Regions from separate parts of the Bacillus spongicola genome, predicted to be linked through region 1. Evidence: predicted binding sites of a transcription regulator. Region 1 holds the regulator's gene; each other region holds the start of a gene.
The links. Region 1 encodes Rex, which represses fermentation and respiration genes when NADH is low (regulators of the CRP and FNR family bind a similar motif). Its sites were predicted from a motif close to TTGTGAAATATTTCACAA; they were not measured.

Region 1 (10,080 bases):
CCAGCACCGCCGCCTTCTTCAGGAATGTCTGCTACTACTGCTTCAGTAGTTAAGAACATTGCTGCTACAGAGGCTGCGTTTTGTAGAGCTGAACGTGTTACTTTTGTTGGATCCACGATTCCGGCTTCGATCATGTTGACCCAGTCGCCAGTAGCTGCATTATAACCAATACCTGCTTCTTCGCGTTTTAGACGATCTACGATGATTGATCCTTCTAAACCAGCGTTGTGTGCGATTTGACGGATTGGTTCTTCTAGAGCGCGTAGAACGATGTTGATACCTGTTGATACGTCGCCTTCAGCTTCAATCGCTGCTACTTTTGTATAGACGTTTACTAGGGCTGTACCACCACCAGAAACAATACCTTCTTCAACTGCTGCACGAGTAGAGTTTAGGGCGTCTTCGATACGAAGCTTACGTTCTTTAAGTTCCGTTTCAGTCGCTGCTCCTACTTTAACTACCGCTACGCCACCAGCTAATTTAGCTAGACGTTCTTGTAATTTTTCTTTATCAAATTCAGAAGTTGTTTCTTCTAATTGGGCACGGATTTGGTTCACGCGTGCGGCAATTTTCGCTGTGTCTCCAGCACCTTCAACAACCGTAGTGTTTTCTTTTGAAACAACGATTTTTGCAGCGCGTCCAAGAGAATCGATAGAAGTTGATTTCAGGTCAAGACCTAGGTCCTCTGTAATCACTTCTCCACCTGTTAAGACAGCAAGGTCTTCAAGCATGGCTTTACGACGGTCACCGAAGCCAGGAGCTTTAACTGCTACTGCATTGAATGTTCCGCGAAGCTTGTTTACCACTAATGTCGCAAGCGCTTCTCCTTCAACATCTTCAGCTACTAGTAGCAATGGCTTACCTTGTTGAACCACTTGCTCAAGTACTGGTAGGATTTCTTGAATGTTGGTAATCTTTTTATCTGTAATTAAGATATAAGGATTTTCAAGAATTGCTTCCATTTTATCGGAATCAGTTACCATGTACGGAGACGCATATCCACGATCGAATTGCATACCTTCTACTACATCAAGCTCTGTTGAGAATCCTTTTGATTCTTCAATAGTGATAACGCCGTCGTTGCCAACGCGTTCCATTGCTTCTGCAATCAATTGGCCAACTTCTTCGTCCGCTGCTGAGATTGCCGCAACTTGAGCAATAGACTCTTTGCCTTCGATTGGTTTAGAGATGTTTTTCAACTCTTCAATCGCAGCTTTTGTCGCTTTTTCAATTCCTTTACGAATGCCAACAGGGTTTGCTCCCGCTGTTACGTTTTTCAAACCTTCACGAATCATTGCTTGCGCAAGAACTGTAGCGGTAGTTGTACCGTCACCGGCGATTTCATTCGTTTTGCTTGCTACTTCAGCAACAAGCTTTGCACCCATGTTTTCAAATGCATCTTCAAGCTCGATTTCTTTAGCAATTGTCACACCATCATTAGTGATTAGTGGAGAACCGAATTTTTTCTCAAGAACGACGTTACGTCCTTTTGGTCCAAGCGTTACTTTTACTGCATCTGCAAGTTGATCTACACCACGAAGCATAGAACGACGTGCTTCTTCACTAAATTTAATTTCTTTAGCCATATTAAAAAGACCTCCTTGAATTTGAATTCCTTTGTATGTGAAAAGGGAAAATTATTTACTTAGAATTGCAAGAATATCATTTTCACGAAGAACAAGATATTCAGTAGCTTCATACTTCACTTCTGTACCTGCGTATTTTGAGAAGAGAATACGTTCGCCGACAGCAACCTCTGGAGCTACACGCTCACCGCTATCAAGTACGCGACCTGTTCCTATTGCTACGACAACACCTTCTTGTGGCTTTTCTTTCGCAGAGTCTGGTAGAACAATCCCGCTAACCGTTTTTTCTTCCGTTTCAACTAGCTCAATTACGACGCGATCACCTAGTGGTTTTAACAAGTGAAACAACCTCCTCAATAAATATGTAGTCATGATAATTAGCACTCACCTCTTTAGAGTGCTAACACAATTAATATAATAAAGAATTCACTTTTCTTTTGCAAGCATCAAGCCTTATTTTTTTCTAAAAAGGTTCGACAAAAATCACTCCATGTTTTGTCATTTTTCGCAAACCCACTTCTTCCAGCTTTACCATTTGAACAGTCATCATTTTATTAGTAGAATGGATAAATGATTATGATCAACTTTCTAAAGGAGAACTTACATGAATAAACGATATGGCTATATCCTAATCATCTACATAGTCATGCAACTTTCTACCTCTATCGCCGTTCCGCTTATTTATAAGCTCGGACTGAATTCCTTTGGTGTAGAAGATAAAGAAAAGATGCTCTATTTAGCTGCGGGGTACTGGCTATTTATTAGCTTTACACTCACCCTTATCATTGTACTTTTTTTATTACGAAAAAGCGAAAGATATGAGGACTTTGGCCAACAGCATTCAATTCCACTCTCCATTTCTTGGGGTGTGGGCGGAATATTTCTCGCCTTTTTAGCACAGGCCCTCGCTATTACTGTTGAATCTTTTCTCGGAATCGAACCTGGATCGGAAAATACAGCGACAGCGATGAAAATCATCTCACTTGTGCCAATTGCGTTAATTGCTTCCTCGGTCGCCGGACCAATTTTAGAAGAAATTGTTTTTCGACAAATCCTATTTGGGGCACTCTATAAGCGAATGCCATTTCTGGCCGCTGGTTTCTTAAGTTCCCTTCTATTTGGACTGGCTCATCGCGAATTATCCCATATTCTGTTATATACGACGATGGGCTTTACGTTTGCTTTTCTGTATGTGCATACGAAAAGAATTATTGTTCCCATCATCGCTCACGTTGGCATGAATACACTCGTTGCGCTCATTCAATTTTATCCTGCAATTATGAAAAAAGTAAGCGCACAAGTCGCACTATTTATTCACTGGATAGGGTAATCACGCTCTTTTTAAACATATATATTGAAGATTTTTTTCTTTTCGTCTATTTTTGAACAAAATCAATACCAGAATAGAGAACTCCTTCGAAAATGAACTTCAATAGCTACAATAATGTACACGAATAGGGCAAGGACTCTATAGGATTAGGAGGACGTTTTTATGAGAAAATCACCTTTGTTTACTGGTATCATTTACACCTTACTCGGAATTCTATTTACGTATTTTTCAATCCAAAATGTTGTGACTCATGGCTGGGGATTTTTCACTTATCTTCTCATTTTCCTAGCAACATTGGATTTAGGTTCAGGACTTCGGATGATTAACATCCACATTAAATTAAAAACGATGCAAAAAAAATAGACCCAATGGGTCTATTTTTTTATTCTTCCATTTCTCTTTTCTGTTCTGCAAGCAAAGCTTTTTTATAACCAATTTTACATATACCTAAACTGATTTCATATAAAACAAAAAGTGGTAGAGTAACGAGTAAATGAGACATAATATCTGGTGGTGTGATCATTGCGGCAATCACAAATAGACCAAAGTAAGCATACACCCTCATTTTCGACATCAACATTGGTGTAATAATCCCTAACCTTGTTAAAAACAACATAATGACAGGGAGCTGAAACAGAAATCCGAACGGAATGGTAATTTGAAAAAGAAATTGAAAATACTCATTGATGCCAATTTCCTGTTCAATTTCTAGATTCACAGACAAATTCAACATAAAGTCGACTACAAATGGAAATAAAATAAAATACGAAAAAGCTAATCCACCAAGAAACAAGATCACCGTTACCGGAATGTAACTCAACGTGACACGTCGTTCTTTTTCATATAATCCCGGGGACACAAAGGACCATAATTGAAAAAGAATTAACGGGAGCGCCATTAATAATGACAAGAATATTATTACTTGGATGTAAATCTTTAATGGATCCGTTAACCGAAACGCATTCATCGTTATTTCTTTCGCTTCATCCGCATTCTGCAAGTAAACAATCAACGGTTCGGCGAGAAAAAAGCTTGCGATAATCGCAAACAAGAAGAAAACGACCACAATGAGAAGCCGTTTTCTTAATTCATCTATATGTTCATAAACAGTCATATCATTTCGACTCATCGTCAATCACCTAACATTTACTTAGCATCATTTTTGTCTTTGTCTTCGTCATCCGCTAAGCCTTTTGTGGCATTTTTGAATTCGCGCAACGTACTTCCCATTGCTTTCCCTAGTTCTGGTAACTTTTTGGGACCGAAAATTAATAGTGCAACTACTGCTATTGCTACAAGACTACCTGGACCTGGCATTACGCTACACCTCCTCAGTACTATATTACATCATTTTACCCCTAAATCCTAATTTCTTAAAGCCCTTCTTGTGACGTTTCCGTGTCCTTAGTAGAATAGTTCTTCAAGAAATAAACTAGCGACTGCAATTCAACCGCTAAATCAATATGATGGATTCGAATAGACGAAGGAACATTTAACCGTGCCGGCGTGAAATTCAAAATCCCTTTCACATTCGCACTCACTAAGCGATCCGTTATCGTTTGAGCAACAGGAGCGGGTACGGTCAAAATAACCACCTCTATGTTGCTTTCCTTGATTTTCTCTTCTAAATCGTCTAAAGCATAAATCGGTACGTCACCTATACTCATGCCCACTTTATCAGGATTCACTTCAAAGGCCATCTCAATTTTCGTGTTATTATTTTTCAAAAAATTATAGTGAAGAAAAGCTGTGCCTAAGTTTCCTACTCCAATTAATCCAACCTTGGTGACTTCATCCTGGTTTAGTGTTTTACTAAAAAAGCTTAGCAAATAGTTCACATTATAACCATAGCCTTTTTTCCCAAGTGCACCAAAATAAGAAAAGTCTCTTCTAATCGTAGCCGAATCTACTTTTACGGCCTCACTTAATTCTTTCGAGGACACTCTTTGTTTACCTGAAGAATGTAAGTTTTGAATAAACCGATAATATAGAGGCAAGCGTTTTGCGGTAGCTTGCGGTATTTTCATTGTGTCTTGATTCATTTCTAATCCCTCTCTATTTTTGAGCCAATCATCTCTCGATTTTTCTATTTAATAGAGCTTTCGGCTCATTTTGTATTGAATCCTATTTTCGGAAACGCTTCCATTAATCTCGAACTAGCTGTTTAGATTCCTCTTGGTCGGAAATATATCACTTTTCTTTGCAGATGAATCAATTTTAATTAAAGGCATGCCTGATGTAGACATTCTCCTCTTCATTCATTATCATACACTATTTCGTCAAGATTGTCTGTTACCTTTTTCACAAGTCCTGCTATTGCTCAACTTGTTTTAAGTGCGATACACTGTTTGTATAAGACTCTTTTCTTATATATTGTGACTCTTTCGTTTATTTTTCGATGGAATCCTCGATTTTGCTGTTGAAACCTATCAAAAATAGTCGATAAGATGAAGTAAAACCTTCCGCATTTTATAGTACAGTTCGCTAGTAAAGCTGATTGGTTTCTTACTGGAAACTAAATTACTCGGACACTTGAAGAGTTACTGACCAGTTTAAACGAGATGAATGAGGTGAATATATGATTTTATTACAAGTCAATAATGTAACAAAGTACTTCGGGGCAGAAATGATTTTATCAAATATTAAACTAGAACTGAAATCTAAAGATCGAATTGCACTTGTAGGTAGAAATGGTGCTGGAAAGTCAACTTTACTAAAAATCATCTCCAATCAACTTTCCTTTGATTCAGGAGAAATAATAAAACCAAAACATGTGACCATGGGCTATTTAGCTCAGCATACAGGACTGGAATCCAGTCTATCGATTTGGGACGAGATGCTATCTGTATTTGAGCATGTTTTACAACATGAAGCGGATTTACGCAAATTAGAGCTTGAGATGGCTTCACCAGATATTTATGAAAACACAGAGGCTTATGAACGGACACTATCCGAATATGATCGCTTAACGGTGAAATTTAAGGATTTAGGCGGCTATCAGTATGAATCGGATATTCGCTCTATTCTCCACGGATTGAATTTTGCTAACTTTGATTATTCTACCAAAATCTCCACATTAAGTGGCGGACAAAAAACGAGACTAGCTTTGGCTAAACTTCTCTTAACAAAACCTGATTTACTCATCCTAGATGAGCCCACTAACCATTTAGATATTGAAACACTCTCTTGGCTAGAGCAATATTTACAGGGCTATTCAGGTTCCATCTTGATTGTCTCTCATGATCGCTATTTTTTAGATAAAGTCGTCAATCATGTTTATGAAGTATCACGGAGAAACACAAAGAAATATCACGGCAATTATAGTGATTATTTACAAAAGAAAGCCGACGACTATGAACGCGAGAGTAAGCAATTTGAAAGACAGCAAGCTGAAGTAGCTCGTTTGCAAGATTTCATTCAAAAAAACATTGCCCGAGCTTCCACTACAAAAATGGCACAAAGCAGGCGAAAAAAACTCGAGCGAATGGACCTCATGTCTCAACCGCTTGGTGATGAAAAATCTGCCCATTTTTCTTTTGAAATTGAACGGCAAAGTGGGAATGATGTTTTAAAAGTTCAAGATTTAACAATAGGTTATCACCAAGAACCAATTTCTTCAAATATTAAATTTCAGGCTTCAAGAGGAGATAGTATTGCCTTAGTTGGTCCAAACGGAGTCGGGAAGTCTACCTTAATCAAGACACTAGTGGGAAAACTTCCATCCCTTTCTGGCAACTACCACTTTGGAGCGAACGTCAAGATTGGCTATTATGATCAAGAACAAGCCGAGCTAACTTCCAATAAAACCGTGATTCATGAACTGTGGGATGATTACTCGATGAAGACGGAAAAGGAAATCCGAACTGTTCTGGGCAATTTCTTATTTTCAGGAGATGATGTACTCAAGTCTGTTTCAACTCTAAGTGGTGGCGAAAAAGCCCGATTAGCTCTTGCTAAGATGATGTTAGAAAAATCAAATGTACTTATTCTAGATGAGCCAACAAATCATCTTGATCTTGATAGCAAAGAAGTTCTTGAAAATGCATTAATTCATTACCCAGGTACGATCTTATTCGTTTCCCATGATCGCTACTTCATCAATCGTATCGCAACAAAAGTTCTTGAATTATCCACAACAGAAGCCAAAGAATATCTTGGTGACTATGATTATTACGTCCATAAAAAGGAAGAAATGATCGAGCTTGCTTTATTGGAAGAAAAAGAACGTGGTGCATCCATCGTTACGCCTCAGATTGACACAAAGGAAAACCACCGAATGGATAAAGAGGCAAAGAAACTAGAACGTCAACGAATACGAAGAATTGAAGAAATCGAAGAATATATAGAAAAGCTTGAAAATGAGATTGAAGAAAAAGAAGCCATGCTATTTGATTCTGACATCTATCAGAACGCTGAAAAAGTGAAGCAGTTAAATGATGATGTTCTTGCAGCTCAAAAAACATATAATGACCTTTTAGAAGAATGGGAACAACTCCAAACATAGCCTTTCCCCTGCCCACGCAGGGGATGTTTTTTTAAAATAATATTCACATTTTTATCCACAACCAAAACCTTTATACTAATATAATCACAGGACTTTTCCACATTATCCACATTTTTTTATTGTTTTATCCACAAAATCATCCAAAAAGTAAGCGGTTTTATTATATGTTGCTCACAAGATATACAAAGTTATTAACAACTTATCCACAGTCTGTGTACAAAACAGACGTTCTACTTCCTCTTCTTCCTCAAAAATTGGTTATCCACAAAGTAAAGCATTGACCTTGACCTATCGGTGATAAGCGTATAATCAGAACTGATCATCGGCGTTTGCCTCGTTTTTGCGCTTAGCTTATGATCACTGTAATGAAGACTCATTCTTTACACAGCCTCTACATTTCACCTCACAGCATTATTTAACCTCTCTCCTTCACATCAACATACACACAAGTTTCCTGTTCCTTTGACAAGAGTCACTAGCGAGAAAAAGAAGCGAAGACCCCATTATACATAGGTTCTTCGCTTCTTTAATTTTCTGTATATTAATAAAAATCTTCAGTCCATAGAGAAGTAATTATTTTTTCAATGCTCTCAAATAAAATGTGCTTTATAACTCTAATCCAGGGTTTCCATTCATCGCTAGATTACCTCTTTTTCCTTGCTGATACATAACAGTCCCTACAGCCCCAATCATTGCGGCATTATCTGTACACAATGAAAGAGGAGGAATGACAAGTTCTACTTCTGGCAATTCGTTAAAGGTTTCTTCTAAGCGACTTCTTAACCCCTTATTTGCAGCTACTCCACCAGCAAGAAGAAGTTGCTGAACTCCATATTCCTTTGTTGCCCGAACTGCTTTAGTGACCAATACATCAATCACACTTTCTTGAAAACTAGCCGATAAATCTTCTGGAGAGATTTTCTCTCCTTTTTGAGCAGCATTATGAAGGGTATTGATGACAGCTGATTTTAGTCCACTAAAACTAAAATCATATGAACCCTCTTCTAACCAAGCTCGAGGCAGCTTAATCGAAGGAGTACCTAATTGGGCTAATCGATCAATATGTGGACCTCCTGGATAAGGAAGTTTAAGCGTTCTTGCCACTTTATCATAAGCTTCTCCTGCTGCGTCATCCCTTGTTTCCCCAATAACGTCAAATGAACCATGTTCCTTCATATATACCAGTTCTGTATGACCTCCAGAAACTACAAGCGAAAGAAGTGGGAATTCCATCTCTTTCACAAGACGATTAGCATAAATATGACCAGAAATGTGATGGACACCAATGATTGGAATATTATGCGCAAAAGCAATCGCTTTCGCTGCGTTTACTCCTATTAATAGTGCACCCACGAGCCCAGGTCCTTCTGTTACCGCTATTGCATCAATATCACTAAATGTCATATTGGCTTCCTTTAGCGTTTCCTCAAGTACAAGCGTGATCTCTTCAACATGATGTCTCGAAGCAATTTCAGGAACAACTCCACCAAAACGTTTATGACTCTCAATTTGAGAAGCTACTACGTTGGCGATGATCTCTGTTCCATTTTTTATTATGGCAGCGGCCGTTTCGTCACAGCTTGTTTCAATTCCTAATACAATTACATCTTTACTCATCTAATTTCACCCACATTACTAAAGCATCCTCTTGATTATCACTATAATAATTTTTTCGGATGCCGCCATTTTCAAATCCTAATTTCCTATAAAGTCCTTGAGCTGGCGTATTGCTCAATCGTACCTCTAATGTCATCGAAGTCGCACCATGTGAAATAGCATACTCCATCACAAATGTTAATAAAGCTTCTCCTAACTTCCATCCTCGACATTCAGGAAGAATCGCGATATTGGTGATATGCACTTCATCTACTACGAACCACATCCCACAATACCCAATAATTTTTTCATCGTTTTCCAGCACAAAATACTTAGCAAATTTATTATGTAGCAACTCGCTGTAAAAAGCCTCTTCTTTCCAAGGTACAGAAAAAGAAGCTAGTTCAACATCCATGACTCTCGGGACATCTTCAATTTCCATTAATCGAAATAAACTATTTTTTATTGATATCATGAATAAACCCTCGTTGGTTGGTTTGTGCCTCTAACCACTTCACTTCAGCTTCTGCTAATCGAATATAATTAGGTACAAGAGAATGAGTGTCTTCTTCTTGTTTATTCATCCCTAATATCCCTAATTCAGATGGTCTAGGATTTTGCTCTGTTAGCTCATTAAATACCGCTTGGTCCCCTAAAATAGATTGAATGGATTTTTTATGCAAGCTGACGTCATTCCCAACAAACAACACAGGCTGGTTCTTTTCTTTTAATTCCATTAGCCAATCAACAGCCAATACATTACAGTCCAAAGCCACTTCAGCTTGTTGCCCGCTATGATACGAATATAAGCCCGTGTATATTTGCCCTCTTCTCGCATCAACTAACGGACATATATACCCATTAAAATAACGCCCAACAGACGACATTACGGCTAAACTGGAAACACCCACAATTGGTATCTTCAACGACCAAGCAAGCGTCTTAGCAATCGTCACTCCAATGCGAACACCCGTATAGGAACCTGGGCCCTTCGCCACGACAATCTTTTCTAGCTCTTTTGGTGTCCAATCACACTCTTTTAATAAATGTTCAATGGCAGGCAT
Region 2 (10,080 bases), on a different contig from region 1:
AAGGACGGATCACTTCTCTTTGCATTACCATAAAGGGCAATGAGTGTGAGGAGTAAGGAAATCATGATAACGACCGAGAGTGTAAAATAGTTATAATGCCATAAGAAAATCCAGGTGGAATTTAATAAACAGCTAAGTACAAACCAAACACTAGTACTTTGATAAAGTGGCAGGTTACGTCGGCTTTTAGGGAATTGTCGCAGTACCCACAGCCCAAGCAGTAAATATATCAGTCCCCAAATACTGAAAACATAACCAGCGGGAGTGAACAGAACTTGTACTTTGTCCGATATCTCACCTGTTGTTTGACCGTTGAGCGGTAAGGCGTTGGCTAAAAAGTTGACAATGACCACTAGAAGATAGGCCAAGATGTTTAAGACTAACTTCACCATCTAGATCCTCCTCTTGTTAATAGATTTCTTCTAATTACTATTCCACAAGGTTTTGCTCTATAACCCTTACTGAAAAAATTGTCCTCTTCAGGTACAATACTAACTAGAGGGTTTTCCTTCAAAAACTAGAATACATAAAAAGAATCATAAAAGGAGGATGTATATTGACATACAAAGAGGTTTGGGACTTAGAAGAATTTTTTCCAGGTGGAAGTGATTCGGCTTTATTTCGAGAGCATATGGATGATTTGGAAGAAAAAATAATGCTCTTTACGGAAAAAGAAAATCTGTTCAATTCTCCAACAGCAAAAAACGTGTTGGAAATGATTGAACCAGCAACGAATGTCATGCTTCATTTGCGCCAAGCTGGTGCATTCATCGGCTGCCTTCAAGCCCAAAATATGAATGACCGCAAAGCAGATTCTCTTCGCGGTGAATTGACGTCAATGAGTGCTGCGTTTCAAACGAGCTTTAATTCGTTTCAACAAAAGCTTGCTCAGACAAATGATGATGATTGGATTAACTTGGTTCAAGATGAAAGATTAAATGAATTAAGCTTTGTATTAAATGAGTGGCAGACGAAAGCAAAAGAAAAGCTTTCAAATGAAGAAGAAGCATTAATTCAAGCTCTAGCTGTCGATGGTTATCATGGATGGGGAGAGATGTATGACACTATTGTTGGATCGATGGAAATTGAAGTAGAGGTAGACGGGGAAAGTAAACGTCTATCAATAGGCCAAGCAAATAATCTTTCAAGTCACAGTGATTCTAAGGTTCGTCAAGAAGTAATGAAGAAGCTAGAGTCCGCTTGGCAAGAAAAAGAAGAGCTGTTTGCACGTACATTAAATCATCTTGGAGGCTATCGTTTACAAGTTTACAAGGCGCGTGGGTGGAACGAAGTATTAAAAGAGCCATTAGGCTATAATCGCATGCAACAAGAAACTCTAGATGCTATGTGGGGAGCTATTAGTCAATACAAGGATGCTTTTGTCGGTTATTTAAACCGAAAAGCAAAGCTATTAGGGAAAGATAAATTATCGTGGTCAGACTTAGATGCACCGGTCTCTACAGCTACAAGCGAAATGACGTTTGACGAAGGAGCTCACTTTATTCAGAAGCACTTTCGCAAATTTGGCCCAGAGATGGCAGATTTTGCGAAACAGGCTTTTGAAAACGAGTGGATTGAAGCAGAGGATCGCCCTGGAAAGCGCCCAGGCGGGTTCTGCACCCTTTTTCCATTAAGTGAACAATCACGAATTTTTATGACGTATTCTGGATCGATGTCGAATGTGGCAACTCTTGCACACGAACTCGGTCATGCCTTTCATTCGTATGCCCTACGTCCGATGCATACTCTAAACCGTAATTATGCAATGAATGTAGCCGAAACCGCCTCAACATTCGCAGAAATGATCGTAGCTGATGCGGCTGTAAAAGAAGCAACGACTGAAAAGGAGAAAATCGCCCTTGTGGAAGATAAGTTACAGCGGAGTGTCGCTTTATTTATGAATATCTATGCTCGCTTTTTATTTGAAACAAAATTTTATGAAGAGCGTCGCCAAGGGATTGTTTCCGCCAAACGATTAAATGAATTGATGGAGGGTGCGCAGAAAGAAGCCTACGGTGAAGCATTAAGCGATTATCATCCTCATTTCTGGGCATCTAAATTACATTTTTATATTACAAGTGTGCCATTTTATAATTTCCCTTACACTTTCGGTTACCTTTTTTCATTAAGCATTTATGCAAAAGCGCTTGAAGAAGGAGAGGGGTATGAGGAGAAGTACATGAATCTTTTGCGTGATACCGCCGTTATGAATGTAGAAGAGCTGGTTATGAAACACTTAGGTGAAGATGTAACGAAGCAGGCATTCTGGGAAAAAGGCGTTAAGCTATGTGTGGAAGATGTAGAAGAGTTTTTAAGATTAACAAAATAAGCTAAAAATAAGGCGCTAGGGGAGTTGACTCTAGTGCCTTATTTTTAATGAAAATACTTTCAATAAGCTGAATGAAACTGATTTACATAAATTAATCTAAAGAATTTACACAAAAACATTTGACTCCAAGCGTTGTTCAAATTCACCATATTTTTTCTAATTGGATAGACCCCCTAAACATTTTATGGAGCCCATGTAATTCTTTAGTTTTAGTAGAAGACTTTCTTCCTGAAGATTGCTGATTTTCGTAGTATCTTTACGTACATTCAGCTTACAAAAAATATTCATTTCAAACAAAACCTCTGAAATAGAATCTTTGCTCAATAGTTCACAAAATTGTCAGGACCAATAAACCCGTATCTAGCAGCGATTTGAACGTTTCAAGTGGATTTGGTGTGAGATAAATCACATCCTTTTATTGGTCGAAGTTTTATCGTGAAGATAAATCAATATGTTTCATCATTAATTAAAGGAAGTGGTTTTGATGTATTGGGAAGGATTTGAAAAAAGTAAGTGGACAGAAGAAATTGACGTTAGAGACTTTATTCAACGCAATTATTCTCCATATGATGGAGATGATACTTTCTTAGCAGGACCGACAGAAGCAACGACAACCTTATGGGAAAATGTGATGGCATTAGATAAAGAAGAGCGAGATCGTGGTGGCGTTTGGGATATGGATACGAAAAAGGTTTCCACCATCACTTCTCACGGTGCAGGTTACTTAGATAAAGAATTGGAAAAAGTGGTTGGCGTCCAAACGGATAAACCTTTTAAGCGTTCTCTGCAACCGTTCGGAGGAATTCGAATGGCAAAGGCCGCTCTTCAGTCCTATGGATATGAACTTGATGAAGAAGTTGAAAAAGTATTTAGTGATTACCGCAAAACGCATAACCAAGGAGTATTTGATGCTTATTCACCTGAAATGATGATGGCTAGAAAAGCAGGTATAATTACAGGTTTACCAGATGCCTATGGTCGAGGAAGAATTATCGGTGATTATCGCCGGGTAGCACTATATGGTGTTGATTTCTTAATTCAAATGAAAAAAGAAGATATGAAAACGCTTGGCGAAGAGGTTATGATTGAAAATGTTATTCGCGATCGCGAAGAGCATGCAGAACAAATTCGTGCTCTCCAAGAATTGAAAGAGCTTGCAACCATTTATGGATTTGATATTTCAAAACCAGCAACAACTGCAAAAGAAGCTTTTCAATCTCTATATTTTGCCTATTTGGCTGCTATAAAAGAACAAAACGGTGCGGCAATGAGTCTTGGTCGTGTATCTACTTTCTTAGACATCTATATTGAAAGAGATATCGAAGCAGGTAGATTGCAAGAAGAGGAAGCTCAAGAACTAGTGGATCATTTTATTATGAAGCTTCGTTTAGTGAAGTTTGCTAGAACACCAGATTATAACGAGCTATTCTCTGGAGACCCAACTTGGGTAACAGAAGCAATCGGTGGAATGGGAATTGATGGACGTTCACTAGTAACGAAAAATTCTTTCCGTTTCTTAAACAGTCTAACCAATTTAGGAGCTGCTCCAGAGCCTAACTTAACGGTATTATGGTCAACGAAATTACCAGATAATTTCAAGAAATATTGTGCTAAAATGTCCATTGAAACAAGCTCGATTCAGTATGAAAGCGATGACTTAATGATTTCTGATTACGGTGATGACTATGGTATTGCTTGCTGTGTATCAGCAATGAGAATCGGGAAGCAAATGCAATTCTTCGGTGCAAGAGCGAATTTAGCGAAGGCATTGTTATATGCCATTAATGGTGGAATGGATGAAAAGTTAAAAATCCAAGTCGCTCCACAATTCGCTAAAATTGAAGGAGAATACCTTGAATTTGACGAAGTAATGGAGAAGTATGATCAAGTAATGGATTGGCTAGCAAAGCTTTATGTTAATACGCTAAATGTCATTCATTATATGCATGATAAGTATTCATACGAGCGGATTGAAATGGCGTTACATGATCGTGATATCCTTCGTACAATGGCGAGTGGTATCGCTGGCTTATCTGTTGTTGCTGATTCCTTAAGTGCAATTAAATATGCTAAAGTTAAGGTGATTCGTGACGAAGATGGTGTTGCTGTTGATTATGAAGTAGAAGGAGAATATCCTCAATACGGAAACAATGACGATCGAGTTGACGAGCTTGCGGTTGATCTTGTCAAACGTTTTATGAATAAACTAAAAACGCATCAAACCTACCGTAACTCTGTCACAACGATGTCCATTTTAACCATTACAAGTAATGTCGTATACGGCAAGAAAACAGGTAGCACACCTGACGGACGTGAAGCAGGTCAACCATTTGCACCAGGTGCGAACCCATTACATGGTCGCGATAAAAAGGGTGCTCTTGCTTCATTAAGCTCAGTTGCTAAAATACCTTACAGCCATTCGCAAGACGGTGTTTCCAATACATTTAGTATCGTTCCAAAAGCTTTAGGAAAAGACGATGATACACAGCAACGAAATCTTGTTGCATTACTAGATGGATATTCTGTTAAACAAGGACATCACTTGAATATTAACGTCTTCAATCGTGAAACCTTACTTGACGCAATGGACCACCCAGAAAATTATCCACAGTTAACCATTCGTGTATCAGGGTATGCTGTAAACTTTATTAAACTAACTAGAGAACAACAAATAGACGTCATTAATCGTACATTCCATGAAATGATGTAAAAACGGGAGCTGACTCATATGCAATACCAGAATTGTATTCACTCAACTGAATCCCTTGGCACCGTAGATGGACCAGGAATTCGCTATATCATCTTCACTCAAGGGTGTTTATTAAGATGTAAATTCTGCCATAATCCAGATACATGGGATATCGGTAAAGGAAAAAACATCGCCATTCCAACATTAATATCGGAAATCAAAAGCTATTTACCGTTTATCCAGGCTTCAGGTGGTGGAGTAACGGTGAGTGGGGGAGAGCCTTTATTGCATTTAGATTTTCTCTTTGATTTCTTTACTGAGTGTAAGAAATTAGGGATTCACACATGTATTGATACCTCTGGTGGCTGTTATAGTGAGAAGCCCCATTTTCAAGAAAAGCTAAAAAGAGTGTTGGAATTAACTGATCTCGTTTTATTAGACTTAAAACATGAAGATGACAATCAGCATAAAGAATTAACGGGACTTAGCAATGAAAATATTAAAGATTTTGCAATATATCTAGACAAAATGGGAATGCCAGTATGGGTCCGCCATGTTCTTGTTCCAGGTCATACAGACAATCCTGAAGACCTCAAGAGACTTGGAGCGTTTATCGGCACATTATCAAACGTAGAAAAAATTGAAATTCTTCCTTACCATACATTAGGTGTTTATAAGTGGGAAAGTTTAGGATTAGAATATCCTCTTAAGGGTGTTGAAACACCGAAGGAAGAAGCGGTCGAAGAAGCGTATAGACTACTTGAAATGGGTCAATAACACTTAAAGCCACCAGGTTTTCCTGGTGGCTTTTAATTTGGCTGATTTCGCAAAGAGTGTTGCAAGCGACAAGAACAGTTTTAGGAAAAAGGATCTTCTGAGTCAGGCTCAGGCAATACATCTACTCGTTTACTATCATCACTGTCTAATGTTTGTCGAAGGTAATAAAAAAATGTCCAAGCAAAAAAACCAATAACCATTAACATTCCTACCGTAATCACCCAATAATAGGCCATGGTCATGCCTCCCTCCTTATAAACACATATATGCAAAGAGGCACAGGTTCTTTCCCGTTTTTTTGATTTTCTTTTATGCTTCTGTCTTAGACAGTAGGGCTTTCTTCGCAAAGTTTGTGGCTTTTCATATCCGTTAATAATCTATGATATAGCCACAATGTATACGAAAAGAGCCTTAAGAAAATAGCCTAATCAATTCAATTCCCTTTCCAAAATTAATTTAGTTTTACGACCAAAAACCCCGTCATTATCGAGCTCTTCAAATCTTGTTTGGAATTTTCGAACAGCAGCTTCTGTCAGTGAACCATAGATTCCATCAATATATGTGGAATCAATGCCCATGGATTTCAGAGCTCTTTGGATGTTTCTCACTCCTTCTCCTTCGTCGCCTAATCCAAAAGTAGTATCAGGCAGTGGATAAGATATGCCCTGTTTGGATGAAAGGACTTCCTTAAGCTTCGTTAATGTTTGAGGTCCGGCCAGTCCATCAACAAGTAATTTTTGCTGAAGCTGAAACTTTCGTACCGCTCCTTCAGTTTCATCTCCAAATTCTTCATCAACTCCATATTTGGGGAGCGAGTAACCAGCTTCAATAAGATTGGTTTGTAAATCCTTAACCTCTTTGCCTGAGTCTCCATTACCTAATACTGAAATGATCCCAACGTTTGTGGACTTAGGAAAATAGGTTTGAGTAGCTTTTTTGACGTCTGAAACAAACTGCGACCAAGAAATCCCCTTGCGATTTAGTGCATTTTGGGGGTCAGACCTTCTCGCAGGATCTAGAGTACTATGTGAGACAATATCTTTATTTGGATCTAAATGGAACTTATCAGCTAAATAGGCGTGATACCAAACATAGCGATTATAAGCTTCCCTAAAATTGATGCTACCTCCCCAGCATAGTTCAATCCCGATGGCATGATCATTTGCCTCTGCACCGTAAAGCCTATTATCTGTAGAAACATCATAGCGAACATGCCAAGCTTTTTCAGAAATAGGGATTATTTCTAAAATAATCTGATCATCGATAAAGGTATGTGCCGAAGCATTTGGTTGAACGTTTTGAAAGTAGTTTCGATTAACATAAGCGGTAGATCCAGGATTTCCAGTATCATGACTGACAATAAAAAGAACCTTTCCTAGCCGGGTTCCAGGACGAGAATTACCAACAGAAATATAATCTCTTGAAATAGGGTATTTCATGAAATCACTCCTTATTTTTAACTATCTTATTACTATATGAGACTATTGGGAGGAGGGTATTTTTAAAAGTGTATTTATCGGAGAAACGTGATGATTTAAATTGAGCATTTATTTTCATCGGTGCTTTTTAAGGCACGTCTTAGTGGCTAGGGACTCGGGCATTTGTCAGCCGCCTCAGGACGAGCGACGAGCCACTGTTGGTTTGGAATAAAGTTTGTTCAAAAACATGTTACAAAACTTAATATTTTCACTAACAAAAAGAAGCCATTTTGAAAAAAATTGATCAAAATGGCTTCTTCACCAGAAAATTAATTATTGGTTTTTGTAAAAAAGATCGATCACTTTCATTTATGATCTTCGACAATCGCGCTCGATCGCTGAACAAACAGAAACTCATGTAAAGTATCTAATCCCTTGGAACACTAATAGTATGAAAGCAAGAAGTCTATAAATTAGCCAATTGTCAAAATTCTTGCTCTCACCTTTTTTGAAAGGTGTGCGCCTGTAATAAAAAGAATACACTATTATAAGAACCATTAAAATCGTAAGTACCAATTGATCATTTGAATTATCTCCATCAAAGAAAATTATTACTAGCAGAATGAACAAGGAAAAATAAATGATATTGAACACATCTTCAATAATTTTGTTTTTACGCATACAGTAACCTCAGATCCAAAAAAATTAATGTTGTGTTTATTATAAAATGACTACTATCCCTCTTAAAGTGTCCTTGTTGAACAAACCTAAGTTGTTATTTAATGTACACCTCTTCACAGTATCCTTTAAGTTTAGCATATTATCGATTTTCTTTACTATAGTAATAGGAAAGCTTTTGAGGTTATCGTCAGCTTTTCCCCCATCTAGTGGCTATTTCGCCACGTTATCAGCTTACAAGGTTGAACTAAGCGTTACTTCCTCATTCGACTCATCGATGTAGTCCTTCAGTTTTCAATTTAAATGGCCCTATTCTTGAATAACTATATTGTCGTTCAGATTTTCTATCTCTAATTATAAAAATCCCTTTGGATATATATCGAAAGGGTAAAACGTCGTATCTTTTTTATAAGCATCGCGACTTTATTCAAAAAATCGCATCTTCTTTATAAACATTGTGACTTTATTTCAAATCTACAGCCACTTTCGCATTTCTTGATCTAGCTGCAGTGGCTCTGAGGCTCGGGTCAAATGAATAACCCTCCAGTGATGCAGGCATCACCTCCGAGTTTCTCATTTGCCTGCCGCCGCAGGACAGCCACTTTCGCTTTTCTAAATACTTCTCTGGTCTTAGTTGTTTTTCTATCTTGGGGTCGTTATGGGATTTTGGGATTGGAGGTAAGATGTAAATAAGATAACGAAAGGAGGAAGCAGAGATGAAGAAATTTGGTTTAGCTGTTCTTGGGATAGTAGCAGGGATTGTGTTGATTGCCAATATCGGACCTATGATCGGATTAGCAATTAGTTTGGTGATTCTGTACTTCTCGTTTAAAGAGTTTATGAAAACGGAGTCCACAGGAGCTAAAGTTTTCTGGGCAGTCGTTGGATTAATTGCTTTAAGTATGACCGCAGCTAGTGCACCAGCAATATTAGGTGTGGCTGCAATCTACATTTTATATATTGTGTATAAAAAGTGGAATCAAACTAAAGAAAAAGTTGTTCGAGAAGAGGCGGATCCATTCACTAGTTTTGAAAAAGAATGGGCAAAGTTAAAACAAAACCACTAAAAGGAGAGAGTGACCATGGCAAACTTATTCAAACGAATTCGTCACACTGTAGAAGCGGATTTAAATGAAATTCTTGATCAAAAAGAACAAAATAACCCGATCGCGCTATTAAATCAATACTTACGTGATTGTGAAAAAGAAGTAGAAAAAACAAGAAAGCTTGTGGAAAGACAGTATCTTTTAAAACAAGAGTTTATGAAGGAGCTACAAGAAGCTCAATCATTGGCTACGAAAAGACAACATCAAGCGGAAATTGCTGAAAAGGCAGGAGAACAAGAGTTGCATGAATTTGCTCAGCGGGAATATCTTGTGTATCAAGAGCGTTCTCAACGTTTAGAGGCTTCTTGTGCTAATGCATCTCAGCAGCTAGATGAGCTTGAGCGAAAGTACGAAGAAATGAAGCATAAATTGAAAGACATGCATATAAAACGTATGGAACTAATGGGAAAAGAAAATATTACAAGAGCTCATTACAAAATGAATCAAATGCTCGATGAGAACAAGCTGGAAAAGCATGCGATTCCACGCTATGAGGAAATGGAAAATTACTTAGAAAAGCTTGAGCATCATGTCAATAGTTCTTTCCATCGTCATACAATCGATGCGAAAATTGCTAAGCTAGAAAAAGACCTACAAACGAAAGAGTCAGAATCTGTTTCTTCTTAAATACTTAAAAATGCATTAAAGAAGATAGATAAAATTTTGAGTAGCGTTTCTTACAATTTTACGAACTCTTATTGAACAAAAAGTGGTATTCTAAAAAGGCGTAGTGCTTCTGCGCCTTTTTATCCCATTGACTTTATTCTCTAACTCTTACTGTTCTTAGTTAGTTACTAAAGGCTTTTTTCGTATATATTGTTGCGATTTCACCTAATGTTAGATTCAATCCTTGATTCTGTTGTTTATATTCATCAAAAATAGACAAATAACATCCGAAGCAAAACTATCTAACAGTATATTGACTGGTTCCAAAGCAACAATCTTTGCGAAAACAGCCTTATTTAAAGAGAAATGAATTGTAAGGAAGACAAATGTATAGAATGTGATGAGGATATTTGCAAAGCAACTACAGAAATAGGAGGTCTCCATGTGAATATAAAAGCTGATTTTATAAGCTGGACA
Region 3 (10,080 bases), on a different contig from region 1:
TAGACTAATAGAACAACCACTGTAACTTGATGGATTAGTGTCATATAATGATGCATCCATCCATCTAGCAATACATAGGATACGGTTAATAGGAGTCCGGTTACCGTAACCGCTAATAAGATATATAAAGGAAATAAGTCAAATTCAGCACGTTGGGTGACTTTGACATCTTGGTTTACGATACGCCTCGTTAAGGCCATACTAACACCAACTAGCACCATTGTTGCAGTAATATTTAATCCGTTATAGACCATTTCTGCAAACAATCCGTGAGCGGCCATAGTGATCGTTTCTATTCCCATGACGACAATGACATATGTCTCTGGATCTACTAGCTCAAAGTGCATCCAACCAAAGGTAAGTCCAAACGTAATGGCGAATGAACCGATGCATCCCCAAGCAATTAGGAAATGTTGGACTCCCCGATACATGCCTCTTTTAAAAATAAATTTTTGTAGAAAAATATTTTCAAAGGCTGTTTTTCCAATGGAAATCAAATTTCGTTTTTTTCGACTTCTTTGTGTTAAATTGTGAAGACTTCTTTTAATTACCTGTTTGGTAGCCGGTCGCAATAACCACGAACTCATTCTGATTGTTAATCCAACCGCAAAAATAAGGGAAGCAATGAGATACCCCATTAATGCCATGTCAAAATGTGAAAACTGTTCAGTCCCAATCCAAGTCGTTAGCAAGAGAAACAAGATGATAAAAAAGGCTTTTTTGCTCGTTTTAGAATAGAATGAGCGCTCTAATGGTTTCATAATTCCGAAACACCCCCATGTGACTTTTTATACACCACGACAATTCTATCTTTGGTAGATTTTTAATAAGTTGCTGGTGTATCAACTCCATTCATTGTAATGAAACTCTTCCATCTATAGTGTGAAGTACATCACATCGAATGAGACATCATCGCAAAATTTAATAAAGAGGTGTTATTTATGTTATCAAGTCACGTCATCGCAGTAACCAGTGGAAAAGGCGGAGTAGGTAAATCGACCGTATCAGTAAATCTTGCTATCGCTCTTGCACGACAAGGAAAAAGTGTAGCTCTTATTGACCTAGATATCTACGGATTTAGCATACCTAAAATTATGAATCTCACTAATCGTCCCAAAACTTTTAATGGAAAAATTATTCCGATTGAGTCTCATGGAGTGAAGGTAATGTCGATGGGATTTTTAATAAAGGATAATGAACCAGTTATTTGGAGAGGGCCTATGCTAGGGAAAATGGTCGAACATTTTAGCAAGGATGTTATGTGGGGGAAATTGGACTATTGTATATTAGATATGCCTCCTGGTACCGGGGATATCGCACTAGATATGCACCACTATATTCCTCAAAGTAAAGAGATAATCGTGACAACCCCACATGCAACGGCTGCGTTAGTTGCAGAAAGAGCGGGCACAATGGCCATTAAAGCCAAGCATGAAATTCTTGGCGTAGTAGAAAACATGGCTTACTTTCAACCAATAGATAGTGATAAGAAGTATTATTTATTCGGAAAAGATGGAGGTCGCCTTTTAGCAGATGAATTAGGTACGAACGTATTAGCTCAAATACCAATTGAAGAAGCCTCTCATTCATCGGAGACACCAAGTATTTATGAAGAGAGTTCAGAATTATTCAATCATTATGAAAATTTAGCTATCAAAATTGATACTTTCGTAAATGAACGCTAATCAGATTAGAAGAGAGGCAGAGAGAAATACTCTAGTAAATTGCCCCATTCTTCTTCCTTATTGATCGCAGGCAATGGAAAAAGTTTCTCTTACACTCCCTACTATTTGGGCATAATAGACTCATCCTGTCGTTTTCCAATTAGCTATGTGATGTAGTTCACTTACAACTCTCTCGTATTTTTTTACTATAGACATAATCTAGTCTAGGAGGGTTTAGAATGATTGACCGTGATTTTAACGAAAACCCATTTATTGTGATTTGGGAATTAACGAGAGCCTGCGAATTGCATTGTCTTCATTGTCGTGCAGAGGCACAATATAAGCGTCACCCACTTGAACTTAACTTTGAAGAAGGAAAAAAATTAATCGATTCAATATTCGAAATGGATAATCCACTCCTAGTCTTCACTGGTGGAGACCCTTTAATGAGACCTGATGTCTATGATATCGCCTCCTATGCCATCCAAAAAGGGGTTCGCGTATCGATGACGCCGAGTGCCACTCCTAACGTGACAAAAGAGGCCATTCAAAAAGCGAAAGAAATTGGGCTATCAAGATGGGCCTTTAGCTTAGATGGACCAACAGCTGAAATACATGATCATTTTAGAGGCACTTCCGGTTCATTTGATTTAACTATGAATGCCATTGAATATATTCATGAACTTAAGCTTCCACTACAGATCAACACCGTCATATCACGCTACAACGTGGACGTTTTAGATGAAATGGCAGCCCTCATTGAGAAGCTCGACTGTGTTCTTTGGAGCGTGTTTTTCCTTGTCCCTATCGGACGGGGCAAAGAAACGGATATGATTTCACCTGTTCAACATGAAAAAGTTTTCCGTTGGCTCAACCAATTAAGCCAACGCGTCCCATTTGATATAAAAACAACTGCCGCTCAGCACTATCGACGCGTTGTTCTTCAGGATAAGATGCGCAAAAATATAGACCAAAACAAAAGGATTCAATATGAGGATACGTTACATTCTGGTAAAACCGGTCAGATTGATGGTCTAGGTCGTGCCCCTCGAGGAGTAAATGACGGAAATGGGTTCGTGTTTATTTCTCATATCGGGGACGTCTACCCTAGCGGGCTTCTCCCTATTAAAGTAGGGAATGTAAGGGAAACCGCACTACCGGAAATTTATCGTCATTCACCGATTCTAAAACAATTGCGAAATCCTGACTCCTACAAAGGGAAATGTGGGAAATGTGAGTTTCGCAACGTCTGTGGGGGATCTAGGTCGAGAGCCTATGCCCTAACAGGAGATTATTTAGAAAGTGAACCGGCGTGTGTGTATGTCCCAAAAGCTCTCCGCAAAATCTAAGTGATTTTGTCCCAAAAATTAGGAAAGATGACCCGAAATCGATCTTTTTAGCATATAGATGTTGCTGTGAAAAGCTCCTTTCGTATACATTGTGACTATTTCATCTAATTTTAGATGGAAGACCTCATTTTGTTGTTGATTTCCATCTAAAATAGACGAAATGATGCCTCGAAACAATGTGATATCAAAGTTAGTATACTAACGAAAAGCCACAAACTTTGTGAAAACAGTCTTACTATAAGAAAGGATGGTATTGTAATGAGATGGAATGATATCCAGGCCCATTTTCAAGCAGTACCTTTGTTTAAAGAACTCTCAACCGAAGAACTAATACCCTTTGTCGATATTTCGATCACAAGAACCTTTAACCCAAAATCACTTGTTTTTATGCAAGAAGATGTACTCGACCGGGTTTTCTTTATTCATTCTGGAAAAGTAAAAATTTACCGAAATGATGCGGCGGGCAAAGAACAGATTGTATCCGTTCTCCAAGCCGGTGAAATGTTTCCACATGCGGGTTTTTTTCGAAAAGGAACGTTTCCAGCAAATGCTGAAATCATTGAAACGGCTCAACTAATCGTCATGCCGATTGTCGATTTTGAAAAAGTATTAATCAAAAACCCGGAACTTTGCATTAAAATCTTTAAAGTTCTCGGAGAAAAAATCGTGGATCTTCAAAATCGCTTAGAAGAAAAAATTCTTCATAATACGTATGAACAAATCATTATGCTTTTGATTCGGTTATCAAAATCGAATGGTACGCTATGCAGTGTAAACCTTTATAAAATCACCACAAACTTTACCAATCGTGAGCTCGCTAATATGATTGGAACAACGAGAGAAACCGTGAGTCGAACCTTAAATACTCTACGAAAAAAGAAACTGATCGAACTTGATAAACAAGGATGCTATATAATCAATCTTGAAAAATTACAAAATGAGCTTCTTTATTAATGGCTCTTTTCGCATACTTTGTTGCTGTAGCATACAAAAAAGGATGGAAACACTCTTTTCTTTCCTCATTTCGAGTTAAAAATGATGTGAAAAGATGACCCGAAACCAAGCGATATCAACGTTTATAGACTGGTCAGAGAAGCAACAACCTTTGTAAAAACAGCGTTATTAATCGTCGATTACTAATTTAACTTATTTTTTGATACAAATCACATTCCTTTTGTGACTAGCTTGTTTTACACTCATAAACTAAAAAATCGGAGGTATATCCATGAAGCAAGTATTAACTGATTCCCAAACAGTGGCAGAAATTGTAACGAAATTCCCTAAAGCTAGCGACCTATTTAAAACCTATCGAATTGATTTTTGTTGTGGTGGAAATCGTCCCTTAATTGAAGCAATTCAAGAGAAAAATCTTTCCGTAGGAGAAGTACTTGGAAAATTAAACGAACTTTATCAGCAAATGTTTGCTTTAAGTGAAGCCACGATTGATTGGGAACATTCTAGCTCACGTGAATTAATCGAGTATATTATTCAAAAACATCATGCCTATCTAAACGAGGAATTACCACTTCTTAGTCCTTATATAACAAAAGTACACAGAGTTCACGGAGCAACACATCCTCACTTAGTCACAATTCACAAGCTTTTTTATGAACTAAAGGCTGAGTTAGAACAACATACCAGCAAAGAAGAAACGATCGACTTTCCTTTAATTTTAGAATTTGAAGAAAACCCTACTGAGCAAAACCGTCAAAAGCTACTAGCTGTTGTACAAGAATTGGAACATGAGCATACTACAGCCGGCACTATTCTAAAACAAATGCGTGAGATTACGAATGACTATACACCACCGGCAGGTGCTTGCGGAACATACCGGCTCGCTTATCAACGTCTCGAAGCGCTGGAATCCGATTTATTTCAGCATATTCATCTTGAGAACAACATTTTATTCCCACGTTCTGTTTCCTAAGACTGAATTTCCCCTTAAATGGTTTCATTTAGATAGTAACAGTCAAAAAATTGTGATTTTAAGGACATAAGTAAAAAGACAAACGAGTCGTCAATTGGCGGCTCGTTTGTCTTCCAGAAGGCTCTTTGTATGAAAACTCAATTGGTAGGAAGCATAACTAAACTAAGCCCTCAATATTCACATTTTTTGGGGCCAGTGATCTTGTACTAATCCTACAATTTTATAGTACTTACGCTGTCTGTTGTCCTGTTAATTCGAAATTATATCCTTTCTTTTTTAGGTATTGAATCATTTTTCATTCATCATGGCATCCATTTTGTATGAAAACTCAATTGGTAGGAAGCATAACTAAACTAAGCCCTCAATATTCACATTTTTTGGGGCCAGTGATCTTGTACTAATCCTACAATTTTATAGTACTTACGCTGTCTGTTGTCCTGTTAATTCGAAATTATATCCTTTCTTTTTTAGGTATTGAATCATTTTTCATTCATCATGGCATCCATTTTAAGCTTCACCTCGCAATTTATTGACAATACATGTGACAGGATACGTAGTAAAAAAATTTTGTATACGTGATAAAAAACACAATAGGCGGTTCTTCTAAACTGTCACAACCAGTTTTTCGTACAGGGTATCCTCTCTTAGAGATAGATCCACCAAAGAGTCTTCGGACTGGTCGTATTGTTAGTAAACAGTATGGTCAGCTAATTAATGGGATAGACGATTATTCTGTGTCTTTAGGCTGGATTTTCATGATAGGCGGTGGCGGCGTGAAGCGAGCGCTGCCATCGAGTTTTTCGTATACATTGTGGCTCTTTCATCTCATTTTTGACTAAACCCTCCATTTCACTGTTGATTTCCATCAAAAACAGGCGAAATGATGCCCGAAACAAAATTATATCCAAAATGATAAACTGATACGATAAAGCAACAAACTTTGCGACACAGCCATTTATCAAAAACTATTTGTAAGTATCAGCATTACAATATGCAAAGTCTCTTTTTGTATAGTTTGTACCTAATAGCTACTAAAAATGGATCGTTTCAGACATTTTTCTGAAAATTATATATGAAATAATACAAAAGATAACGCAAACCCTATTATTTCTATGATTTACAACCTTGATAGTACATTTCTAATCACTCAAACGAAGATCGATGATGCGCTTGAGCGCAACTTCATGCTTAGCCTCGAAACGATCGATCACCTGAAACGTTTCACTGTAGGCATCCCAGGAGTGAAGCGTGCCCACCAGTAATTCATAGCGCTTGTTAGTGTAGTGGGTAATGGTGACACACTTCCCGTATTCCATCGCTTCCGCAGCAACGATGTTTAAATCCTCTAGCTGCTGTTCATCTATTTCTTTTTCCTTTTCGAAGCTATCTTCCTTTGACCAGTCTCGAAGTAGCTTCACGTGCTCTGGTAGCATCATCGAGGTCCATTTCATTCTTCCGCGATCACGAATCATCCTTCTCTCTCCTTTCTAGGCTCTATGTCCGCCCACTAACCGGGCCCGGTGTCTTGCCGTTCCTGCGTTTGTATACGAAACCGCTCGAAGAATTGCTCCAGAGCCATACCGATTTCGTAATCGATCCATCACATAGCCCAGCTCTCGTTTTTTCGTTAAGTCCGGACGAAATAAATCAAGCTGCAGTGATTCGTCGTCGACAATATTCGAAAGCGATATCGAAATTTGCCGGACGGTTTTCTTTTCGTAATGCTCATGAAACAATTCAAGGCATACCCGGTACATTTCCATCGTAATATTCGTCGGATGCTCAATTGAACGAGAGCGATGAAACCCACCACCAAATTCATCTTGACTATAGCCTAAGCCGAAACTAATCGTTCGTCCGGCCTTTTGATGATTCCGTGCTCGGCGTGCTACTTCTTCACACATCTCTAAAATAACATGCTTAATTTCTTCTTCCTTTTTATAATCTCTGAGTAGAATTTGACTTTTTCCAAAGCTAATTTGCCCTTCCATAATTGGGGCCCCAATTTCCGATAAATCCACTCCCCATGCATGATAGTGAAGCTGATTGCCCATTACACCAAATTTAACTTCCAATTTTTTTAGGTCGTAGCGAGCAAGCTGACCAATTGAAAAAACCCCCATCCGGTTTAACGTTCGTTCTACCCTTTTGCCAATTCCCCACATTTCACTCAGCGGCGTCACAGGCCAAAGCTTCGTTTGAACATCCTCATACGTCCATTCGGCAATTCCTGTTTTTTTCGCCTCTAAATCTAAGCATAACTTTGAAAGCAACATATTAGGACCAATCCCTATGGCACACGGTAACTGAAATTCTCTTTCTATATCTGATCTAATTTTCTCGGCAGTCGTATGAGCATCTCCCCATAAAGTCGACACTCCATCAATCGCTAAAAAGCTTTCATCAACTGAGTACGTATGAATAGCTTCTTTCGGAACGTAGCGGTGAAATAGACGGGTAATCTCTGTCGATATTCGGATGTAGGTCGCCATTTTCGGATTCGCCAAAATAATACGGGGATCATTTGGAATCTCAAAAAGACGGGAACCTGTTTTAATCCCGAATTCCTTCTTCAGTTTCGGAGAAGCTGCTAACACGATACTGCCCTGCCGCTCCTGATCTCCAACTACTGCTAAATAACACTCAAGAGGATTTAACCCCCTCATGACGGCCGAACAGCTGGCATAAAAGCTCTTCATATCGATGCATAAAATCTTCCGTTGTGGTAGCCTACTGTAGTCTACTGTCATGTTCTCCCCCTCAAATAGAACATTTGTTCTAATATTATTTATACCCAAAGTTTATACGAATATATGTTCGTTTACAATAAAAATTCATCTGTTATCTAAATAAATTCATATTGGAAGGCTCTTTTCGTATACATTGTGGCTATTTCATCATATTTTTGATTAAATCTTTCATTTCACTGTTGAATTCCATCAAAAATAGACGAATCTAAGCTAAATCATAGATAATAGACTGATACGAAAAGCAACAAACTTTGCGAAAACAGCCTATTGGAAAGAAAGAAAAATAAGTATAATCAATGTGTGGTGAACAAAATGGAGGGGCAGTTTCTCAAGAAAATGGTGGTGCAATGCTTTCAACAATATGGACATAGTGAGGCTTCTCTCCCTATAAACGAAGAGGATTAGGAGGACTTCTTTCACCACATCGAGAAGCAACTTCAAAGCAAATCACAAGATCTTCATGAAATCATTCAAGGTGTGGTGTATGAATATTTGATTAGCTAAATCATTGCTTAAGTAGAAAAGAATAAATTTATTGGTTAAAATCACTAATCAAAAATTTGATCGTATTAAAAAAATTAGAATAGATTGAATTCTATCGGTTTCAAAAAGAAAACGCCACTCTCATTTTCTGACGTTTCAGAAAAAAGTGGCGTTATTTTTGATAAAAGGATTTGCCTCCTAGTTTTTCAACTACACTCGGCATTATTGTATAAACTTTACTGATCACATTCATCCAGTTAGGCAAGTTGATTTCTCTTTTATTCGTAAACATATAATAAACGATTTTTCCCGCTACTACTTCAGGCTTTAGCATCCATTTTTCTACACTTTTAAGATAATTCCCGTTCCGATCAGCAACATCAAAGAAATTCGTTGCAATGGGTCCAGGGTTAACGGCCATTACTTTGACATCGAATGGCTTTAACTCCAGGCGTAAGGCGTTGGTATAACCAAGGACAGCGTGCTTCGTCGCTGCATACGCACTCGATTTAGGGGTCGCTAGTTTTCCGGCTTGTGAAGCTATATTGATAATTTGTCCGCCTCTTCTTTGCTTCATAAGCGGTAACACTTGCTTTGTACATGAAATTAGTCCGAGTACATTCAAATCAAACATTCCTTTGATGTCTTCAAATTGAGCCTCATCAGCATCATCAAAGACCCCATACCCGGCATTGTTTACTAATACATCAATCGCCGGTAATTCCTGTCGAATTAAGCTAAAAATATTTTCAACCTCATTGATATTAGTGACGTCAACGGAATAAATTTGAACCTTTATCTTATATTTCTCATGAAGGTCTTGTTGAATCGCTTGTAGCTTTTCCTTATTTCGAGCGAGCAACACAACGTTTCCACCTTGCTTGGCACATTCATAGGCAATGGAAGCACCTAACCCACCTGAGGCTCCCGTAATCACTATATATTTCCCTTTCACAGCGGGCTGCCTCCTTTTTAAGCTGAATACATCGCTACCCCGTACTCGTTATGTGTAACACTAACTTCTCCAACATCTAGTAAGTAATCCAATTGACCTAATGTTTCCGACATCGTTAAGCCTAGTTCCTTCTTAAATATTTCTGGAAATAATTTTTGGCAAATGTCAAAACAGCTTTTAGGTTCTTCCACCAGCATATCTCTCACCTTCATGGCGCGTACGTGCTGGCGCTCTAAACGTCTGTTTACAAGTTCATGTACAGCGTTAATCTCACTACCATGACCACTAAAGGCAAGCGAAATATCGTACTCTAGCATTTTACGTAGAGAGGCATTGTACTGTACTTGAGGCATTGGTCGTTCTTGCTCCATTTGTTCCGCAGGCTCAATTAAAGGATTAGAGGAAATATGTGCGATAAGATGATCGCCTGCTATTAACACTCCATCTTTTTCACGATAAAAAGACAGATGACTTTGAGCATGTCCTAAAGTTTCAATTACTTTCCATTCTTGCAAGCCCGGGATAGCATCTCCTTCTTGTAATACACCTGTTAATGTGCGCTGACACATCCATTTCAATGGAGCCCGTAAACGGTCTAAAAAAATAAGAAACTGTTGAGGTAAACCGAGTTCCAAAAATAGCTCAGCATAAAAATCATCATGTCTTTTGAAAAAAGCTTCTGTTCGCAAGAGCCAATCCTGATTATACGAGTGACCATAAACAGGAACCTCATGTGAAAAATAGTCAAGCAGTCCCGCGTGATCAGGATGATGATGCGTTAACACAACCTGTTCAATATCTTCCGGACAATAGCCCAAATGGCTAAGTCCAGATTTCATAGCTTCCCATGCTTCATCTGTTTTCGGACCTGCATCTATTAACGTCAACACATCACTTTTGATTACATACGCATTTACATTGCCCACAGCAAATGGCGTTGGAATCACGATTT

Region 2: pflB (formate C-acetyltransferase) is a predicted target of Rex. The motif match lies at 2,723-2,740, and genes of this name have one in related genera.
Region 3: ric (iron-sulfur cluster repair di-iron protein) is a predicted target of Rex. The motif match lies at 4,165-4,182, and genes of this name have one in related genera.

The regions. Positions count from the first base shown of each region.
Region 1 covers NZ_JAYKTS010000038.1:1,904-11,983, reverse strand. The annotation lists gene groL (chaperonin GroEL) at 1-1,586, opposite strand, end outside; gene groES (co-chaperone GroES) at 1,638-1,925, opposite strand; gene U8D43_RS18480 (CPBP family intramembrane glutamic endopeptidase) at 2,191-2,916, shown strand; gene U8D43_RS18475 (YdiK family protein) at 3,079-3,279, shown strand; gene tatC (twin-arginine translocase subunit TatC) at 3,299-4,045, opposite strand; gene tatAY (sec-independent protein translocase protein TatAY) at 4,063-4,233, opposite strand; gene U8D43_RS18460 (redox-sensing transcriptional repressor Rex) at 4,290-4,958, opposite strand; gene U8D43_RS18455 (ABC-F family ATP-binding cassette domain-containing protein) at 5,495-7,420, shown strand; gene tsaD (tRNA (adenosine(37)-N6)-threonylcarbamoyltransferase complex transferase subunit TsaD) at 8,027-9,037, opposite strand; gene rimI (ribosomal protein S18-alanine N-acetyltransferase) at 9,030-9,491, opposite strand; gene tsaB (tRNA (adenosine(37)-N6)-threonylcarbamoyltransferase complex dimerization subunit type 1 TsaB) at 9,472-10,080, opposite strand, start outside.
Region 2 covers NZ_JAYKTS010000041.1:17,064-27,143, forward strand. The annotation lists gene U8D43_RS18930 (TspO/MBR family protein) at 1-392, opposite strand, end outside; gene U8D43_RS18935 (M3 family oligoendopeptidase) at 557-2,329, shown strand; gene pflB (formate C-acetyltransferase) at 2,814-5,039, shown strand; gene pflA (pyruvate formate-lyase-activating protein) at 5,058-5,795, shown strand; gene U8D43_RS18950 (hypothetical protein) at 5,876-6,031, opposite strand; gene U8D43_RS18955 (peptidoglycan-binding domain-containing protein) at 6,224-6,688, opposite strand; partial or broken gene U8D43_RS18960 (peptidoglycan recognition protein family protein) at 6,734-7,234, opposite strand; gene U8D43_RS18965 (lmo0954 family membrane protein) at 8,608-8,958, shown strand; gene U8D43_RS18970 (PspA/IM30 family protein) at 8,974-9,624, shown strand; gene liaF (cell wall-active antibiotics response protein LiaF) at 10,048-10,080, shown strand, end outside.
Region 3 covers NZ_JAYKTS010000004.1:209,458-219,537, forward strand. The annotation lists gene U8D43_RS04735 (MFS transporter) at 1-761, opposite strand, end outside; gene U8D43_RS04740 (Mrp/NBP35 family ATP-binding protein) at 942-1,685, shown strand; gene U8D43_RS04745 (TIGR04053 family radical SAM/SPASM domain-containing protein) at 1,904-3,013, shown strand; gene U8D43_RS04750 (Crp/Fnr family transcriptional regulator) at 3,272-3,967, shown strand; gene ric (iron-sulfur cluster repair di-iron protein) at 4,239-4,940, shown strand; gene U8D43_RS04760 (YolD-like family protein) at 6,080-6,412, opposite strand; gene U8D43_RS04765 (Y-family DNA polymerase) at 6,428-7,690, opposite strand; gene U8D43_RS21155 (YqzH family protein) at 8,003-8,095, shown strand; gene U8D43_RS04770 (SDR family NAD(P)-dependent oxidoreductase) at 8,346-9,128, opposite strand; gene U8D43_RS04775 (MBL fold metallo-hydrolase) at 9,146-10,080, opposite strand, start outside.